Linked DNA regions of Haloterrigena salifodinae. The main gene of each other region encodes a partner of the protein of the gene in region 2 in a complex. Links are inferred from orthologs where the notes say so. Each region holds a gene or a part of one and is shown on either strand. Other genes may lie near its edges. The genes, in order: EH209_RS03430, EH209_RS15215, EH209_RS02615, EH209_RS08085 and EH209_RS20560.

The links.
Region 1: EH209_RS15215 (region 2) and EH209_RS03430 share a complex: the UniProt entries of both Methanocaldococcus jannaschii proteins name them as parts of the RNA polymerase complex. The link is inferred for Haloterrigena salifodinae from one-to-one orthologs.
Region 3: EH209_RS15215 (region 2) and EH209_RS02615 share a complex: the UniProt entries of both Methanocaldococcus jannaschii proteins name them as parts of the RNA polymerase complex. The link is inferred for Haloterrigena salifodinae from one-to-one orthologs.
Region 4: EH209_RS15215 (region 2) and EH209_RS08085 share a complex: the UniProt entries of both Methanocaldococcus jannaschii proteins name them as parts of the RNA polymerase complex. The link is inferred for Haloterrigena salifodinae from one-to-one orthologs.
Region 5: EH209_RS15215 (region 2) and EH209_RS20560 share a complex: the UniProt entries of both Methanocaldococcus jannaschii proteins name them as parts of the RNA polymerase complex. The link is inferred for Haloterrigena salifodinae from one-to-one orthologs.

Annotation. Positions count from the first base shown.
Region 1 is NZ_RQWN01000001.1:669,756-673,269, forward strand. What follows is about bases 291-3,060. They hold EH209_RS03430 (DNA-directed RNA polymerase subunit N), read right to left. Parts: upstream 1,888-3,060; coding sequence 1,693-1,887; downstream 291-1,692. Other genes in these bases: rpsB (30S ribosomal protein S2), read right to left, coding at 291-306; eno (phosphopyruvate hydratase), read right to left, coding at 303-1,508; EH209_RS03425 (DNA-directed RNA polymerase subunit K), read right to left, coding at 1,505-1,690; EH209_RS03435 (30S ribosomal protein S9), read right to left, coding at 1,900-2,298; EH209_RS03440 (50S ribosomal protein L13), read right to left, coding at 2,292-2,735. Outside these bases: more of rpsB, read right to left, coding at 1-290; more of EH209_RS03445, read right to left, coding at 3,061-3,085; EH209_RS03455 (DNA-directed RNA polymerase subunit D), read right to left, coding at 3,459-3,514. UniProt on the Methanocaldococcus jannaschii protein: DNA-dependent RNA polymerase (RNAP) catalyzes the transcription of DNA into RNA using the four ribonucleoside triphosphates as substrates.
Region 2 is NZ_RQWN01000003.1:134,340-137,980, forward strand. The notes cover bases 279-3,175. They hold EH209_RS15215 (DNA-directed RNA polymerase subunit B''), read right to left. Parts: upstream 2,566-3,175; coding sequence 991-2,565; downstream 279-990. Other genes in these bases: rpoB (DNA-directed RNA polymerase subunit B), read right to left, coding at 279-984; EH209_RS15220 (DNA-directed RNA polymerase subunit H), read right to left, coding at 2,566-2,793. Outside these bases: more of rpoB, read right to left, coding at 1-278. UniProt on the Methanocaldococcus jannaschii protein: DNA-dependent RNA polymerase (RNAP) catalyzes the transcription of DNA into RNA using the four ribonucleoside triphosphates as substrates. The Rpo2 subunit (Rpo2N and Rpo2C in this organism) is implicated in DNA promoter recognition and in nucleotide binding.
Region 3 is NZ_RQWN01000001.1:502,228-505,746, forward strand. Bases 187-2,961 are described here. They hold EH209_RS02615 (RNA polymerase Rpb4 family protein), read left to right. Parts: upstream 187-1,283; coding sequence 1,284-1,640; downstream 1,641-2,961. Other genes in these bases: EH209_RS02605 (helix-turn-helix domain-containing protein), read right to left, coding at 187-746; EH209_RS02610 (50S ribosomal protein L21e), read left to right, coding at 969-1,277; EH209_RS02620 (DUF655 domain-containing protein), read left to right, coding at 1,687-2,283; EH209_RS02625 (hypothetical protein), read left to right, coding at 2,446-2,889. Outside these bases: more of EH209_RS02605, read right to left, coding at 57-186; EH209_RS02630 (16S ribosomal RNA methyltransferase A), read left to right, coding at 3,020-3,519. UniProt on the Methanocaldococcus jannaschii protein: DNA-dependent RNA polymerase (RNAP) catalyzes the transcription of DNA into RNA using the four ribonucleoside triphosphates as substrates. This subunit is less well bound than the others.
Region 4 is NZ_RQWN01000001.1:1,612,871-1,616,429, reverse strand. Bases 253-3,067 are described here. They hold EH209_RS08085 (DNA-directed RNA polymerase), read right to left. Parts: upstream 2,041-3,067; coding sequence 1,465-2,040; downstream 253-1,464. Other genes in these bases: EH209_RS08075 (translation initiation factor IF-2 subunit gamma), read right to left, coding at 2,465-3,067; EH209_RS08080 (PIN domain-containing protein), read right to left, coding at 2,042-2,434; spt4 (transcription elongation factor subunit Spt4), read right to left, coding at 1,265-1,462; EH209_RS08095 (GTP-dependent dephospho-CoA kinase family protein), read right to left, coding at 631-1,257; EH209_RS08100 (hypothetical protein), read right to left, coding at 253-531. In the rest of the region: EH209_RS08105 (fumarylacetoacetate hydrolase family protein), read left to right, coding at 1-130; more of EH209_RS08100, read right to left, coding at 175-252; more of EH209_RS08075, read right to left, coding at 3,068-3,559. UniProt on the Methanocaldococcus jannaschii protein: DNA-dependent RNA polymerase (RNAP) catalyzes the transcription of DNA into RNA using the four ribonucleoside triphosphates as substrates.
Region 5 is NZ_RQWN01000005.1:78,997-82,643, reverse strand. Bases 311-3,213 are described here. They hold EH209_RS20560 (DNA-directed RNA polymerase subunit L), read right to left. Parts: upstream 1,953-3,213; coding sequence 1,668-1,952; downstream 311-1,667. Other genes in these bases: EH209_RS20555 (rhomboid family intramembrane serine protease), read left to right, coding at 2,110-3,213; EH209_RS20565 (hypothetical protein), read left to right, coding at 573-1,466. In the rest of the region: imidazole glycerol phosphate synthase subunit HisF, read left to right, coding at 1-293; more of EH209_RS20555, read left to right, coding at 3,214-3,647. UniProt on the Methanocaldococcus jannaschii protein: DNA-dependent RNA polymerase (RNAP) catalyzes the transcription of DNA into RNA using the four ribonucleoside triphosphates as substrates.

The DNA.
Region 1 (3,514 bases), on a different replicon or contig from region 2:
GTCCGAGGTCTTCTGCTGGGTCCCGATGTGGACACCGGCGCCCAGGTAGTCCTCGACGGGGATGAGGAGGTCGGCCTCCTCGTCGCTCATAACGTCGTCGTCGAGGGAGGGTCCGGCGTCTTCTTCCTCCTCGTCGGCGGCTGGTTCGGCGTCGGCGTCGGCCTCCGCGGCCTCGGCGTCGGCGGATTGTTCGTCTACAGGCTCGACGTCCTCCTCGGCGGCGGGACCCGGCCCCTCGGCCGGCTCCTCGTCGATTTCCTCCTCGGCGGCGTCGAGCCCTTCTTGGGTTGCGTCGTTATCTGTCATGTCGCGTCGTCTGCGATTCTGATGAGCTCGTTGAGTTTGGCGGTTCGCTCGCCGCCGACGGCGCCCGTCTTGATGAAGGGCGCGTCGGTCGCGACGGCGAGGTGTGCGATCGTCGTGTCCTCGGTCTCGCCCGAGCGGTGGGAGATAACCGGATCGTAGCCGTTCTGGGCTGCGAGTTCGATCGCGTCGAAGGCGTCGGTCAGCGTCCCGATCTGGTTTGGCTTGATCAGGATGCTGTTGGCCGCACCGCGGTCGATACCCTCGACGAGTCGATCCGTGTTCGTGACGAACAGGTCGTCGCCGCAGATCAGCGTCTGGTCGCCGACTTCGTCGGTGAGGTCGGCGAAGGCGTCGTAGTCGTCCTCGTCGAGGGGGTCCTCGACGTAGACCAGATCGTACTCGCGGACGAGCTCCGCGATGTACTCGATCTGCTCGTCGGTGTCGCGGCTCCGGTCGCTGTACTCGTAGGTACCGGCGTCGCTGTCGTACAGCTCCGCGCCGGCGACGTCCAGTCCGAAGCCGATATTGAAGCCGACCTCGTCCTGAACGATCGAGACCGCTTCGTCGACGATCTCGAAGGCCTCGCTGTCGTCGATCGACGGCGCCCACGCCCCCTCGTCGCCCTTGCCGCAGGGAACGTCGCGTTCCTCGAGCAGGTCGGCGACGGTGCTGTGGACAGTGGCGTTGGCGAAGACGGCGTCCTCGACGCTGGGTGCGCCGACGGGCGCGACGAGGAACTCCTGAATGTCGGTCGCGTCGGCGGCGTGTTCGCCGCCGCCGACGACGTTCCCGAGCGGGATCGGGAAGTTCTGGCCGCGGAACGCGCCGCCTAAGTGCTGGAACAGCGGCGCGCCGAGCACGTCGGCACCGGCCTTCGCGGCGGCCATCGAGATGGCGACCGCGCTGTTGGCGCCGATCTCCGAGAAGTCGTCGGTTCCGTCGGCGGCGTGCAGTGCGGCGTCGACCTCGCGCTGGTTGCCGGCGTAGGCCTCGCCGACGAGCCGTGGGACGGCATCCTCGCGGGCCGCGGCGATCGCCTCACTGGGCGGTCGCTCGACGGCCTCGTACTCGCCGGTGCTGGCGCCGCTCGGCGCCGCGGCGCGGCCGAAACCGCCACTTTCTGTCACCACGTCGGCCTCGACGGTCGGATTGCCCCGCGAGTCGAGGATCCGACGCAGGCGAACGTCAGTGATGAGCGTCATTTTCGGTCGTACCCCCGTTTAACGGTGAACGGAAGCGCATCGGCGTCGTACTCCTCGGCGGCGATGAGGATCGGCTCCGACTGGTCGGTTTCGACCAGCACCGGCGCGCCGTAGGAGATCTGCAGCGCTCGAGCGCCGAGGATGCGTGCTTTCTCGTAGCGGTTGTGCTGTTGTTGTTGCATTGTTACTGGTACGGGGAGACGACGTCGACGAGGTCGCGGTGACTGACGAGCATGCGTCGACAGCAGTAGCGCTCGACGCCGAGTTCGTCGAGGACCTTCTCGGGATCCTCGTCGCCCTCGTTCGCTCGTTCGTCGAACTCCTCCCAGTGTTCGGCGACGACGTTGCCACAGGTGAAACACCGGACCGGTACCATCATGCTTGAATCACCTTAGCGGTAGGACTTCTGGTAGCGCGCCCGAGCGCCCGGGCCGCCCCATTTCTTCGGTTCGGACTGGCGAACGTCGTTGACCAGCAGCGACCGGTCGAACTCCATGTAGGCGTCGCGGAGTTCGGCATCGTTGGTGTGCTGGACGATGCCGCGTGCGATGGCGGTGCGGACGGCGTCAGCCTGTCCGCTAATGCCGCCGCCTTCGACGCGAATGTCGATGTCCATCTCGCTGCGCAGGTCCTCGCCGGCGATGCGGAACGGCTCGAGCATCTTGAGCCGGGACATCTCCGGTTCGACCAGTTCGACTGGCTTGGAGTTGATTCGGACGCGACCCTCGCCCTCGCGAACGGTCGCGCGGGCGACGGCGGTCTTTTTCTTTCCACTCGTGTTCGTTACCATGTGACGTTAGCACCTAACTGTTCGGAGACTTCGCCCAGCTGGACGAAGCGGATGTTCGAAAGCCGGTCCAGCGACGTCCCCTCGAGCACTTCCGCTTCCTGGTCGCCCTCGTAGGGGTTGCCGACGTAGACGCGGATGCTATCGAGCGCCTCTCGGCCGCGGGGCTTCTTGTACGGCAGCATGCCGCGAACGGAGCGCTTGAAGATCGTGTCCGGCCGCTTCGGGTAGTAGGGACCGCTGTCGGACTGCAGCTGCAGTCGCTTGCGGTAGGTACCGAAGACGTCCTCCTTGTCGCCGGTGATGATCGCGTCCTCGGCGTTGACGATGGCGATGCTCTCGCCGTCGAGTGCGCGCTGTGCGACTTCGCTGGCGACGCGACCGAGGATGCAGTCTCGGGCGTCGACGACGACGTCTGCGTCGAATTCCGCGATACTCATCGAATCACCCGGACGTTAGATCCATCGGGGTTTGCTTCGAGCGCCTGCTCGAGCGGTACTGATTCGCCAACCTGTTCGATCTTCGTCTCGGCCGAGGAACTGAAGTTGACGGCCGCGACGGTAACCGATTTCTGTAGTGCGCCGGAGCCCAGCACTTTGCCGGGAACGACGACGGTCTCTTCTTCGCGTGCGTATCGCTCGATACGGCCCAGGTTCACCTCTGCGTGGGTGCGCCGGGGCTTCTCGAGTCGATCCGCGACATCTCGCCAGACGTCGGCGTCCGTCTCGCGGGACGTCGACTTCAGCTCGGCGATGAGATCGTTGAGCCTCGGATTAGTTTTGCTACTCATTGGTTTCCTCCAAAGATACGGAACCGACGGGACGAGGAACCGTCTCGTCGGTCGTGGAATCGCTGTCGTGTCGAACGGCCTCAACGCGTACAGTTCGGCGTCCGGTACGGACGGTCGGCTGTTCGGTCGTGGACGTTCGACGAGTGAGAAGTGGATGCAGGGAGCAGGATTTGAACCTGCGGACTCCTACGAGACAGCGCCCTGAACGCTGCGCCGTTGGCCTGACTTGGCTATCCCTGCTCGCACTTCTGTGTATCCGCCGCCCCTTCAAACCCCTTTCGATTCCATCGGACGAGCCCGCACCGGTCTCGTTGCTAACGGCGCCGGCGAACGCGGGCTCTTGGTGTCGGGAATTGGGGCGGAACATCTGTTGCTATAGCTGTACTGCGTCTTCGAGTTCGGTCGCCCGGGACTCGATCGAGTCGGCGG
Region 2 (3,641 bases):
CGTCACCGACGTCTCGCGGCGCTTCTGGGGCGAGAGACCGCCCATGTCGTCGGGTTCCTCGAGGAACCGCGGCGGGCTCGTCTTCCCGAGGAGAACGGAGTTTTCGTCGACCTCCGTCTCGGGGTTCACGAGACCGTCCTCGTCCAGGTGGTTGTACGCGTCCTCGCCGCGGGCGCCGCGGACGTCCTGGGAGGGGATCTCGAAGCGGTCCTCCTGGCCGCCGGGGTAGCGACGTTCCTCGCCCTCGTAAGTCCGGAAGAAGTGCGATCGGGCGAGCGCGCGCTCGACGCTGGCCTTGTTCATGACCAGCGCGTCCTCGATGTTGAACCCTTCGTAGCTCATCACGGCGACGACGAAGTTCTGCGCCGCGGGGCGCTCGTCGTAGCCGATCTGTTCGGTGGTCTGGGTCTTGACCATCGAGAGCTGGGGGTAGTGCAGCAGGTGCTGGCGCGTGTCCGGCCGGATCCGGTAGTTCGCGCTCGGCAGCCCCAGCGACTGCTTGATCATCCCCGCACCCATCGTAATACGCGGCGAGGCGTTGTGCTCGGGGTAGGGGATCATCCCCGCACCGATCGAGAAGATCAGCGACGGATCGATCTCGAGGTGGGTGTGTTTCTCGGTGAGGTGCTCTTCGTCGACGGCCACGAGGATGTCCTCTTCCTCCTCAGCGTCGATGAACTCGACGTAGCCGTGCTCGACGAGATCGTCGAACTCGAGGTCGCCGTCCTGTATCGCCTCGATCTCCTGGTCGGAGATGCGCGGTTCGCCGTCCTCGACGACTAGCAGGGGTCGTCGCGCGCGGCCGGCGTCGGCGTTGACGATCACTTCGCGGGTGCGCTCTTTCACCGAGACGTTGACCATCTCGGAAACGTCGCCGATGCGTCGCGCTTCGCGGATCTGTTCGGCTAGCTCGTGCGGATCGGGATGGGTCCCCACCAGCGACCCGTTGACGTACACTTTCGCGTCTCGTTGTTGGCTGCTCATAATTGATCAGTCGTCTGCGGTCGATCGTTCGATGCCCTCGAGGCCGGGAATCCCCTCGACGCCCATCGATGCCAGTTCACGTTTGAGTTCCTGTTCGTCCTCGACGTTCTGGGAGAGCTCCATCGACTGCGCGAAGTTCTTCACCAGCCCACAGTTCGGCCCCTCGGGCGTCTCCGAGGGTCCGATGCGACCCCACTGAGTTGCGTGTAAGTCCCGCGCTTCGAAATGCGGCTGCGAGCGCGAGAGCGGACTGCGAAGGCGGCGCAGGTGCGACAGAACGCCCATGAAGTCGGTCCGGTCGACAAGCTGCGAGACGCCGGAGCGGCCGCCGACCCAGTTGCCCGTCGCGATCGGGTGCTCCAGGCGCTCGGTCAGGACGTCCGAACGGACGACAGTCGAGACCGAGAGGTTCCGGTTGCGCATGTTGGCGCGCTCGAGCTGGTACTTCACGTCCCGGGCCAGCTTGTTCAGCGCGGTCCGGAACAGGTCCTTCATCAGATCGCCGCTGACCTTCAGCCGCTTATTGGCGTAGTGGTCCTTGTCGTCCGAGTCGCGCCGACCTAGCGCGAGTTCGAAGCAGGCCTCGGCCATCCGGCAGAGGTAGTGGGCCTTATTGATCCGGACGTCCTCCTCCTCGACGCCGTCCTCGTGGAGGTGGGGCAGCAGGTAGCGGTCGATGACGTAATTCGCGCGCTTGAGCTGGTAGTTTTTCCCCTGCCCGGAGGCGACGCGCTTCCCAAGTTCCTCGATGGCCTCCTCTTCGCTCTGGACCTCGGCGGCCTCGAGGTTCTCGAGCATGTACTTGACGACCTCGGGGTCGTTCGAGACCTTGTGGACGATCTCCTCGTCGCTCTCCAGCCCCAGCGCGCGGACGAGCGTGACGAAGTTGATCGAGCCCGATACCGACGGGAACGAAACCTCGAGCAGCCCCTCGCGGTTCCGTTCGCAGAGAACGAGCGCGCGGTAGCCACGGCGCTGGGAGAAGGTCTTGGCGACCTGGATCTCGTCGCCGTACTTGGTGTCGTACTCGGCGAGGATCTTGTTAGGCGCGAGGTCCTCGCTGGTCATCAGCACCCGCTCGGAGCCGTTGACGATGAAGTAGCCGCCCGGGTCGGCGGGGTCTTCGCCGATCTCGACGAGCTCCTCGTCGGAGAAGCCGGCGATGTTACACTTGTCGGAGCCGACCATGATCGGCATCCGACCGATCTTCGTCTCGGTGGAGTCGACGACCCGCTGGTCGCCCTCCTCGCCCTTGACGATCGACATCTCCATGAAGACCGGCGCGGAGTAGGTAATGTTACGTAGCCGGGCTTCCTGCGGATAGAGCAACTCTTCCGAGCCGTCTGCCTCCCTGACGCGGGGCGTCACGACGCGGACGTCGCCGAGTTTGACGTGAACGGGTTCCTCCCCTTCCTTGTCGCCGATGTCCGTGTCGATCGTCTCCTTCTCGTCGACGACTTCCTGCATTCCGCGGTTGAGGAAGGCGTTGAACGACCGGTAGTGGTGTTCGGCGATCCGTTCCTTCGCGAAGTATTCGCGCGAGATCTCTCGCCGTTTCTCGCGATTGAGTTCTATTGACATTTATTCCACCACGAGTCGGTATACGACTGCCTGGTCGGCTGTCCGTGAGTTCCGAACGATCTTGATAACGTCGCCGATCTCCGCCTCGTCCGGCAGGGCGGGATCGCTGCGCTTGATTTTCGGCAGGTCTGTGCGGTCGATGTCGTACTCCTCGAGGACCTCGTCGAGCGCGTCCTCGTCGAGTACGGTGTGCTCCGGAACGAGTTCGTGTTGGCTTACGTCTACCATGTGTTGGGGTTGGTGTGCGTGTCGGCTATTGGGAGAGAAGCGGCTGTCACGAGATACTACAGCAGAATACCGCCGGGACGCATTTAACGGTTACTAACTCGAGCGGGTAGCGCAGCTACCCGACCGGAGCGGCCCTGACCGGAGGCACCGATCACGTGCGACAGTACCCCGGTATCAGTTAAATTCCTTGTGGAGCGTGAGGGAGTGTATCACAGTGGGGGCTCGAGGGGGACTCCATGATTCGATTCGCCGTACCACACGGTGATCGATTGGAAAGCCTTAATACTATCTTCGGGAAAGGAAGAGTTGCGTTGGAAGCCCGGATGGTGTAGTGGCCCATCATACGACCCTGTCACGGTCGTGACGCGGGTTCAAATCCCGCTCCGGGCGTCTTCTTCCGCGAACAACAAGTCGACGAGCACTGCGTAGCGTGTGCTCGTCAATAATGAGCGGCAAGCCGGAAATCAGGGATTCGAACTACGGGACAAGCGAACCGACGTGAGCGAAGTTCAGGTGGCCCCCATTCCGCTAGAGGTGCCTTTTCCGCAGAGAGCCCGAAGTGACCCCTGGGGAACGCGATCTCTATCGGTTGACTACTTCCAAGAGCGCCAGACGAGAGACGGTCTCCGATAATGATAAGACAACTGAATAATATCCAGAACACAACCCTTAATACCGTCACCGGGAAAGGAAGAGTTGCGTTGGAAGCCCGGATGGTGTAGTGGCCCATCATACGACCCTGTCACGGTCGTGACGCGGGTTCAAATCCCGCTCCGGGCGTCTTCTTCCGAAAACAACAATCGACGAGCACCGGGTAGCGTATGCTCGTCAATAATGAGCGGCAAGAC
Region 3 (3,519 bases), on a different replicon or contig from region 2:
GCCCAACGACCTCGAGCCGGGTGACTCTTGCTCCTTCGGGCCGGCCGGAAACCGCCTCACTGGAGCTGTCGTCGCTTCGGCGACTCCGTGACCGAGGCCGAGACGACGTGATCGACGAGTTTCGCCTCGATCTTCCGGAGGTGTTCGCCGACCGTCCCGCCTGCGATGCCGACCTCGCGGCCGATCTCCTCGTAGGTCGTCTCCCGGGGCGAGCCGTAGTAGCCGAGTTCAATCGCCGTCTCGAACAGCCGGCGCTGTTTCGGCGTGAGCGACGCGAGGAAGACGTTCTCCTCAGGTTCGAACGGCTGCTTCGTCTCGAGGGTGAGATCGACGGTGTCGGGCACGACCGACCGCGCCCGCTGGAACGACTCCTCGGTCGCGAACAGCGACACCTTGAGATCGCCCCCGCGGACGTACGTCAGTGGCGGGTCGAGGAACACCTGAAAGTCCCGCGTCACCCGCAGGAGTTCGCTGACGGTCTCGTTCGGAACGAACCGCGAACAGACAAAGATTCGGTCGCCGTACTCCTCGATCCAGTAGCCGAGCGAGCCGAGCTCCTCGTCGACGAGCGCCTCGACGCGTTCGAACTCCCCCGCGAGTTCGTAGACCATCACCCCGAGCCCGTCGGGGCGGAGACGGATCCGGTGGATCGCCACGCGGTCGACCCCTTCGCGGCGATCGATCCGCTTTTCGAACGGATGAAACCACCCTCCCTGCGGCGAGAGCCGAAGTTCGTACTGACGCATCAATGCGTAGGAATACCACAGGACCGCTTCAATAAACACCCCCTACGCTCCCAGTTCGCGGGAACCGGCCGACCCACCGCGCTCTCTCCGGCGATCAGCCCGCGGCGCCGTCCGGTTTCGCCCTCATTACCGCCCGACGGCGGGCCGATCGGCTCGTCGCCGCCGCGGCCGTACGAATACGTGCGTTTTATAACGCCGACCGGACAACACCGTCGTACGACTATGCCGAACTCTAATGGCCCTCGTCAGGGATCCCGTAGAAAACTCTCGAACGAACCTCGAAACCGTGGCACCTCGTCGCCACAGCGCGCGATTCAGGAGTACGAGGAGGGCGAGAAGGTCCACCTCAAGATCGACCCGAGCGTCCCCAACGGCCGCTTCCACCCGCGCTTCGACGGACAGACCGGCGAAGTCATCGGCAAACAGGGCGACGCCTTCAAGGTCCAGATCAGCGACCGCGGCAAGGAGAAGACGCTGATCGTCACCGCCGCGCACATGCGCGCCCAGAACCAAGAGAAGACCCGGATCTGAGCGAGCATGACGATCTTCAAGGAGATCGTCGACGAGGAGTTCCTCACGGTCTCGGAAACGAAGGAGCTGCTCGCCGACATCGAAGCCGAACGGGCGTTAGACGAGGACCGGGAGCTGCCGTACGAGCTCGCACGCGCAGTCGAGCACGTCAACCGGTTTACCGTCCTCGAGCCCGCCGAGGCACAGGACCTCGTCGACCAGCTCCAGGAGGTAGAGAAGGTCGATGAACCGACGGCGTACAAGATCGCCAACCTCCTGCCGCGCAACCGCGATGAACTCCGCTCGGTGTACGCACAGCAACGGTACTCGCTGTCGGGTGACGAACTCGACGAGATCCTCAACGTCGTCGCCCAGTACGCCTGACCGCGGGCCGACTCTTTAAGTACGCCGTCGCCGTATGGTTATCACAATGACCGAATCCGATAGCGGCGAGGCGGACGTCCGTCGCGCAGTCGTATTGGACTATCTCGCGCACGGGCTCTCGGACGACAGCCGTCCGCAGTACGAGAAATCGCCGGCCGGCTACGCCCTCGAGACCGATAACTTCGAGCTCTATCAGGTCGCGTTCGACGAGGACGAGCGACTCACGATCGGCAGCGACGTCGTCATCGAGCCCGCCAGCGAACGCGACGTCGTCACCGAAGCCCGGCGGGTCGAGTACGAGGACCTCTCCTCGGGCGCCCAGTCGGAACTCGAGTACGTCGTCGCGGACCTCGTCGAGGACGAGGAGGAACGGTTCGTCGACTTCTACAATGACGCCCAGCCGATCACGCTGCGGCTCCACCAGCTGAACCTGCTGCCGGGGATCGGGAAGAAGCTCCGCAACGGCATCCTCGACGAACGCAAGCGAAAGCCCTTCGAGAGCTTCGAGGAGCTCTCCGAACGCGTCTCCGGGCTCCACGATCCCGACGAAATTCTCGTCGAGCGTATTTTGGAAGAACTGCGCGACGACGACCTGAAGTACCAGACGTTCGTCGGCCGGCGCGAACAGGAACAGAATCAGTGAGAGCTACCCCGTCGCGACCGGCGAGGGGTTCCTGACGGCAACCGGTACCCGTCACAGCCGACAGTCACTTCTCTCCGACGTTAGCGCTCGAGCGACCGGATCGATCGAACGGGACAGTCTCGATAAGAGAGTCTATATTACTAACGTGTTGGCGTCGATTCAATGGCAGTATCCCGACGAACGTGTCTTGCACTCGGCGGAGGCGGCGGTCTCGCGGCGCTTTCGGGCTGTCTCGACTTCGGTTCGGAGACGCCCCAGCTGTCGCTGACGCTGCTGAACTTCGACTCGGAGCGACACGAGATCGACGTCGAAGTGTTTCTCGCGGACGCCGAGGAGTACACCGACGCGGTCGTCTTGCGAGAGCGGTACGAACTCTCGCCGCCGCCCGAGGGCGCCGTCGCGGCGGAACGGACCGACGACGACGCGCTCGAGAGCGATACGTACGTCGTCGACGTCGCCGTTTCGACGGCGCCGGCGGTGAGCGATACGTACCACTTCTATCCGGCGCTGGTCGACGACGACGACCGTACCGATAGGCTCTTCATCGAACTCCGTACCGATCCGGACAGCGGCGACCGCTATATCGACTTTCAGCAAAACCACTGACTCGCCCTCGTCGTCGAACGGTGCCCCTCGAGACGCCCGCGATAGAGTCGGTTCGGATCGGAGCCGCTCGAGGGTCGTACCGAAACCGCGAGACGGTGCGTTTACACCCGTCCCCGCGCAACCACAGTCAATGAGAGACCCAGACGGACTGATCGCGCGGGCGGGCGTCCGCGGCGATCCGGATCGGGACCAGCACTTTCTGGTCGACGATCGTGTACTGGACCGGCTGCCGACCTACCTCGAGGAGATCGACGCCGACACCGACCACGTCCTCGAGATCGGCGGCGGAACGGGCGCGCTGACGGACCGCCTGCTGGCGATGGGCGACGAGGACGACGACGTTACCGTCGTCGAGCGCGACCGGGAACTCGCTGCGTTCCTCCGCAAGGAATTCGCCGACGAGATCGCGGCCGGCGACCTGACGGTGATCGAGGGCGACGCCCTCGAGGTCGACCTGCCCGAGTTCACGGCCTCGCTTTCCAATCTCCCCTACGGCGTCTCGAGCGAGATTACCTTCCGCTTACTCCCCGAAGGGCGTCCCCTTGTTCTCATGTTCCAGCGGGAGTTCGCCGAGCGGATGGTCGCCGAGCCCGGTACGTCCGAGTACGGCCGGCTCTCGGTGTCGACCCA
Region 4 (3,559 bases), on a different replicon or contig from region 2:
CGACGTCATCGGAAGCGGCACCGTCGGCGAGGGCTGTGGACTCGAGTTGGGGACGTTCCTCGAGGACGGGGATACGGTCGAACTCGAGATCGAGGGAATCGGCACACTCGAGCACACGGTCCTCGAGTGACAGCGTGTCGGTCGAGCGAGAACAGGGAAGCGCGTCGACCCTGTTCAATCTGAGTCGGCGTCCGCGCTCGCCCTGCTCGAGGTAAGGAGGAAGCCGATAACGCCGAGGTAGCCGACGAGGAACTCGATGCCGGCCCCGCCCGCCGCGTACCGCTGGCCGAACGCCGAGGTGCCGAGAGTGACGCCGAACAGCCCGATCGCGTAGCCGAGTCGGTCCGCCGACCGATCGAAGGTGGGAAACTCGCTCCAGAGCAGTCGACGGTAGCGCACTTCGAAGTACCCCCAGCCGGCGTAGATCGCAACCACGGCGGTGATTAGGAACCAGTTCGAGCCGAACGCGACGCGTAGCGCCCCGCCGGCGGCCGCGCCGATGGCGATCCCCGCGAGGACGGCTCTATCCATAGCTCAGAAAACAATTCCTGCTGACAATATTCTTGTGAAACGCCGTGCGCACTCGCGGCGTCGGCTCGAATCGGGACCGATCGCGAATTCGCTCGAGCGCTACGTTCCGTCCTCGAGTATTTCCCAGAAGCGATCGACGTCGCCCTCGAACCGACCGAGCAGTTCGCGGATATCCGCCCGGTGGTCGTCGGTAATCTTCACGTGGACCATCCCCTCGTCGGGCTGGCCGTAGACGACGCTCGCGCCTTCGGGGGCGGCGACGATCGCCGGCAGAGCGACCAGGTCCTCCTCGCCCTCGACGAGGATGGTCGTCGGATCGTCGCGGGCCAACCCCTCGAGGAGGGCCTCGACGACCGCCTGCGAGATCTCCGCGGGCGGGTTGACGACCTCGACGGTCGTCCCCTCGGTGACGGTCTCGCGGATCTCCTCGTCGACGGCCGACCGCTTGGTCCGCTCGTCGACGAGCGCGACGTCCGGCGGGCGACCCGCTCGCAGGAAGTGGTAGGTGACGACGTCGCCGACGGCGATCAGCGGCCCGTCGACGTCCTCGAGGAGTCGGTCGGCGTCGGTCTCGATTGGACCCATCGGCTCCTTGAGTTCGTGGCGGAGTTCGTCGGGCAGGACCAGTAGCTGATCGTCGATGTCGGGAGTCGACGCCGCGTCTGCTTCGTCCGTAGTCTCGTTCGTGTCCGCGTCCGTCTCGGCGGGAGAATCGTCGCGGGTCACAGCGCCGTCAGCGGACCTTCAGCGCGTACGCGCCGGGTTCGGTGACCTGCATCTCGGTGGCGATCTGGCTCTCCTCGGGGTGGGCGATGACGACGTAGCCCGCCCAGTCCTCGGTCAGCGACGAGGAGTTACAGCTCTCGCAGGTGTCGTTGTTGGGTTCGTTGACCCGGTGACACTCGCGACAGACGAGACGATCCGATGCCATGGTTACTCACCCTCGGCTGTCGTGGCTTCGCGTTTCTCGTGTTCCTCCTCGAGCCAGCCGTGTTTGCCCAGGCCGGGCTGTTTGGCCGTGAGGCCGATCTTCGAGTCCCGCGGGTTGCGCTCGTCGATGCTTTTGGTGACGATCCGAGCGCGGACGGCGTCCTCGACGCCGAGCGCGCGGTCGGACTCGTTCGAGGAGAGCCGCTGGTTCTCGCCGTCGAAGGCGAGGTACTCGTCGCTGATCTGCGAGACGTGCAGTAGGCCGTCGACCGGGCCGATGCCGACGAAGGCGCCGAACTCGACGACTTCGACGACGGTGCCGTCGACGACTTCCTGCATCTGCGGATCGAAGGTGACCGCGTCGAACTCGGCCTCGTAGTAGACGCCCGGTCGGTTCGGGAGGACCGTCCCCTCGCCGATGTCGTGAACCTCGGTAACCGAGACGACGCTACCGACCTCCTCGTCCATGCGCCCCTCGAGTTTGTCCTGCAGCAGTCGCTTCACGAGGTCCGGCGAGACGTCGCCGAGCTCCTCCGGCGGTACTTCTACCGTGTCTTTCAGTTTGACCCGTTTGTACATTCTATGGTTGAGTGATCGCTAACTTGTTTCTCCCGCGTAATGCAATTACCGGTACACTCGCCTCGAGCACCCGGTCGCGCAGCGGGCGATCGTTCGTGACGACGTAGTCGACGACGTCCTCGCGGGCGAGTTCGACCAGCGCGTCGTCGGCGTACGACGCCTCCGTGTCGACGACGAGACAGCGCTCGGTCGCCAGATCGTGGCCAACGTTCGCGGCCGTTCCCTCCTCGCCGCCCTTCTCCGAGAGGCGACGGAGTTCCTCGAGGACGGCTTGGGGAGCCGTCGCCTCGTAGTCGTTGAGCAACCGCTCGAGTTCGTCGAACAGCCGAACGTCGAGTTCGACGGGCATCATGAGCGCGCTCGTGTCGAGGGCGACCTGCGTCGGCGTAGCCATTCGTTGTCGGATGTCTCGTCGTCGGTCGTGTTATTCTGTGAGCGTTCCGAGCCCGATCAGCCGCCAGCGCGCGCCGATGCGGCGGTTGATCGCGATCTTCGCGCCCGGTTCGGCGGCGACGGGCCGCTTGAGGTTGACCTCGCACTCGCCCTCGCGGGCGCTGGTGACGGCGCCGACGGTCGTCGCCGTGCCGACGGTCATCATCAGCGGTTCGCCCGTGCTGATCTCGTCGACCGTCTCGCCGCTCTCGGCGCCGACGACGCGCTCGAGCAGGTCGACCTCCATCGTGAAGGACTGCCAGGTCGGCGGGAGCGATCCCGGCGGCCCGGCGAGTCGGCCGGCCAGCGCGTCGCCTTTCGTCAGCGAGGGGTCGAGACCGGTTCCGACGCCAAGCAGGCCGCCCGGCGTGACGGTGTCGACGGTCTCTCCGCCGGCTTGCAGCGACCGAACCGTCGTCTCGATCGGGACGTACTCGGTCTGGCCGCCTTCCTCGACCTCGCGACCGGGGCGGATTTCGATCTCGTCGTCGACCTCGAGTTGACCCTGTACGAGGCTGCCTCCGAGGACGCCGCCGGCGAGATCCTTCGCGCTCGTTCCCGGCTTGTTAATGTCGAAACTGCGGGCGACGTGCATCCGCGGATTGGCGTCGGGATCCCGGTCGGGCGTGGGGATCTCCTCCTCGATGGCCTGAATCAGCAGGTCAAGGTTGACCTCCTGGCCGGCCGACACCGGAACGACGGGCGCGCCTTCGGCGACGGTGCCCTCGACGAACTCTTGGATCTCCTCGTAGTTCTGACGAGCCTGATCGCTGCTGACGAGGTCGACCTTGTTCTGAGCGATGACGATGTTGTCGATGCCAATGATGTCGAGCGCCATCAGATGCTCTTCGGTCTGGGGCTGCGGGACGGGTTCGTTGGCGCTGACCACCAACACGGCGCCGTCCATCAGCGAGGCGCCCGATAGCATCGTCGCCATGAGGGTCTCGTGACCCGGGGCGTCGACGAACGACACGGTCCGGAGCGGCTCGCTCGGCGAGCCGTCCGCACACTCCTCCTCGACGGTGTAACATTCGGGTTCCTCGAGTCCGTCACAGTAGCGGAACGTCGCGTCCGCGTACCCCAGCCG
Region 5 (3,647 bases), on a different replicon or contig from region 2:
AGTGGGCACAGGAGGCCGAGTCCCGCGGCGCGGGCGAACTGTTCGTCAACTCGATCGACAAGGACGGCACCAAGGACGGCTACGACCTGCCGCTGACGGAGGCGGTCTGCGACGCCGTCGACACGCCCGTCATCGCCTCCTCTGGCTGTGGCGGCCCCGAGGACATGTACGACGTGTTCACGGAAGCCGGCGCCGACGCCGGCCTCGCGGCCTCGATCTTCCACTTCGACGAGTACTCGATCGAGGAGACCAAGGAGTATCTGGACGAGCGGGGCGTCCCGGTTCGACTCTGAACCGCGAGCGAACGAACCGGCGAACGGCTGTCGGCCGTGAGCCAGTGAGCAAGCGGCTTTTTGGTCCAGATTTTTGCGCGAGTGGTGAGTGGAACGAACCCGAGCGGAAAAAGGTGGGAACGGAGTATCTGGACGACCGGAACGTTCCGGTTCGACTCTGATTCGCGAGCGAACGAAACGGTGAATGGCAGTCGGCCGTGAGCCGGTGAGCGAGGCAACTCAGGCCGTTCGTTTCGACTTCCAACACGCTTATATCGACACAGTCGTGCGTTACGACCAGTGAAGTGGCGGTGCACGTGGTGTGGCAAACCTCACGCGGAAGACGACCCTCCCTGTGATAACTGCGGACACAATACCTTCGAGAAGGCGGTCATCCGCGAGGGCGAGGGCGAAGACGAGACAGAGGCCGAGCGAAGCGAGTCCTCGAGGGCGGCCTCGAGCGACCGTGACCCCGCCGTCGACACCGGCGTGACCGAGACGGAAACGGTCGACACTGGCACCACCTACGTCTGGCGGTGTCAGGACTGCGGTCGTGACCACGTCAAGTACAATCCGCCGTGTTCGCGCTGCGGTAACCACGACTTGGAGAAGATCGAACAGAACTACGACGATGTCGACGGCGAACTCGAGACGTCCAGTTGGCTCGAGGTGGCCAAGCCGTACGCGCCGATTCTGGCGGCCATCGTCGTGGTCGCCGCACTGTTCGCGACCGGTGTCGTACCGCTGTCGATCATTCCGGGCGTCGGCGAACCGTCGCCGCCCGACGCGCCGGGGTCGGGCAGCCAGGCCGCGGGGATCGACCTCGAGGCGACCGAACTCGAGGTTCACGACCGACTCGAGACCGAGCGCGATAGCTCGCGCTCGTACGACGACGGACTCGCGGCCTACGCCGAGTACAACAACCGAGCGTACGTGGCGAGCGAGCACGACGGCACGGAATCGGAGGGGGTCCAGCCGAGCGATTTCGGCGTCGGTTGCGGGAGCGCAGGCACCAGCGGTCAGTTGACCCCGCCGCTATCGATCGACGACTACGACGACGAGGCCGCCCTCGCCGACGAGATCGCCGGCGGGCTCGAGACCAGCGACGCGGTCACGGATCCCGAACTCGAGCGCGAGGGGCTCGACTTACACGTCGTCGAGGGGTCAGTCTACGTCCACTACGCAGCCTGCTAGGCGAACGCCGTTTCGTTCTGCACCATGAGGATCAGCGCGCGCCACCGCACAGTAGTTGGCCTGAGTGGTGGGGGACGCGGCGCTATAGTGAGCTGTTGGACGTTCCGATCCCGTCCGGACGGAGCGTGATCTACCTCGAGAGACGTTTCCGGCGAGAAGACGAGGACTCGAGCCCCCGAGATCGAGTGTCGAAGCTCCTGTTCAGGCGGCCGCTTCGAACGCCTCGCGGAAGGAGATGGCCTTCTCGCGGACGTTGACTGCCGCATCCTCGAGGGCCTCGAGCGGATCGACGCCGCCCTCGGTCTTGATCGTGAGGATGGGTTCGGTCTGGCCACCCGACTGTTCGGGGTTGACGTCGTAGGTGGCCGCGCTGACGTTCTCGTGCTCGAGCAGTGCGCCCTTGAGGACGTTCATGAAGGTGTGATCCTCGCCAGCGATCTCGATCGAAAGTTCGGTGTCGGTGCTCTCGGTGACCCGCAGTTCCATGTCCACCGTTCCGGTCGTCGGCCGCTTGTAGCTTTCTGTTCGGGCTCGAGGGACGGCGGTCGGCGACGGGGTCGACCGCGCGTGCGTGATCGGCGATTGCACGACCCGCGATAGGGAGAACCTAAACCAATATACAGCCGCGGCCGAACCACTGGATATGCTCTCGCAGGAGGCCCTCCTGACGATCGCGCTGTCGGTCGTCGTCCCGCTGTTTATGGTGGCATCGGTGCTCGCCTCCGTCGCTGTCGTCCGCAGACTCCACAGCCCCGCCCGCCGCTGGGGCGACGTCGCCCGCTCGCGACTCGTCCTGGGCGTCCCGTGGGGATCGTTGCTCGTGATCGCGCTGGTCTACTGCATCTACCTGTTCGTCCAGGACGGAATCACCGCGTTCGGAAGCCCGGTAACGCTCCCCTACCGCGCGTATTCGTACTTCTATCCGCTGGGAATGCTAACGGCGTCGTTCTCCCACGCCGGCCCGGGACACCTCATCGGGAACCTCGCCGGCGCCGTCGTCGTCGCGCCGATTGCGGAGTACGCCTGGGGCCACTACCCCGACGGACGGGGCGAGACGGCGGCGACGTCGTGGCGGACCAACCCGTGGATCCGCGCGCTGGTAGTCTTCCCGCTGATCGTCGTCGCGATCACGATCGGCTCGAGCCTGTTCGCGCTCGGTCCCGTCATCGGCTTCTCGGGGATCGTCTTCGCCTTCGCAGCCTTTTCGCTCGTCCACTATCCGATCGTGACGCTCATCGGCGTGCTCGGTGTGCAGAGCGCACTGCTGACGCTCTATCGCGCACTCCAGACGCCGATCGGCGTCTACGTGGCCCAGCCGCGGGCCCCGTCGGCGCCCTCGTGGGCGGGCATCGCCATTCAGGGCCACGCGCTGGGATTCTTCATCGGACTCGTCCTCGCGATCGGACTCCTCCGGCAGCGGGGACGCCGTCCCGACGCGCTTCGGGTCTGGATCGCAATCCTGCTGTTCGGCTTCGCTCAGGGTCTGTGGCAGATCTACTGGTTCGGCAGCGCGAACGTCTACTACCTCTTCCAGGGCCCCGGCGTTCTGGTCGTCGTCGTCCTCGCGCTCGTCGTCACGATCGCGATAACGGCCTCGGATCGCCCGGTCGTCCCCGACCGACTCGAGCGTCGCCTCGCTCGACTCCGCGGCTCGGGTTCTAGGTCGCCCGTCGCTCGGCCGTTCGAGATCGCCCGCGGCAGCGATCGGTCGTCGACCTCGCCCCTCGAGCGGATCGGCGAGATCGCGACGGCGGCGACCGACCGGGGGTCGACGCGTCTCTCGTCGGTCACGCGGCGCAAGACGGCGCTGTTCGCCGTGTTGGCCGTCTTCGCCGTCGTCGCCGGCGCGGCGGTCCCGGTCAACCTCTTCGTGCTCGATGACGCGACCGAGGCCTCCGAGTCGGCCGTCCAGATCGATGACTACACGATCCAGTACGCCGAAGGAGTCGAGAACCAGAAGGTCTCGCCGGTCCAGGTGGGACCGCTCGCGGAGGCCATCTCGATCGAGTCCAGCGGGGTGATCGTCTCGAGCACGGAGCGCCAGATCTGGGTGGAGGTGGTGCCGGCCAACCGGCTCGCATTCACCGGCGACGCCGGGGTCGTCGTCGGCGGCCCGGGCTGGCGCGAGACCGTCCACGTCGAGCGGACCGGCTGGGAGCCGGTCGGCAACGACACCGTCTA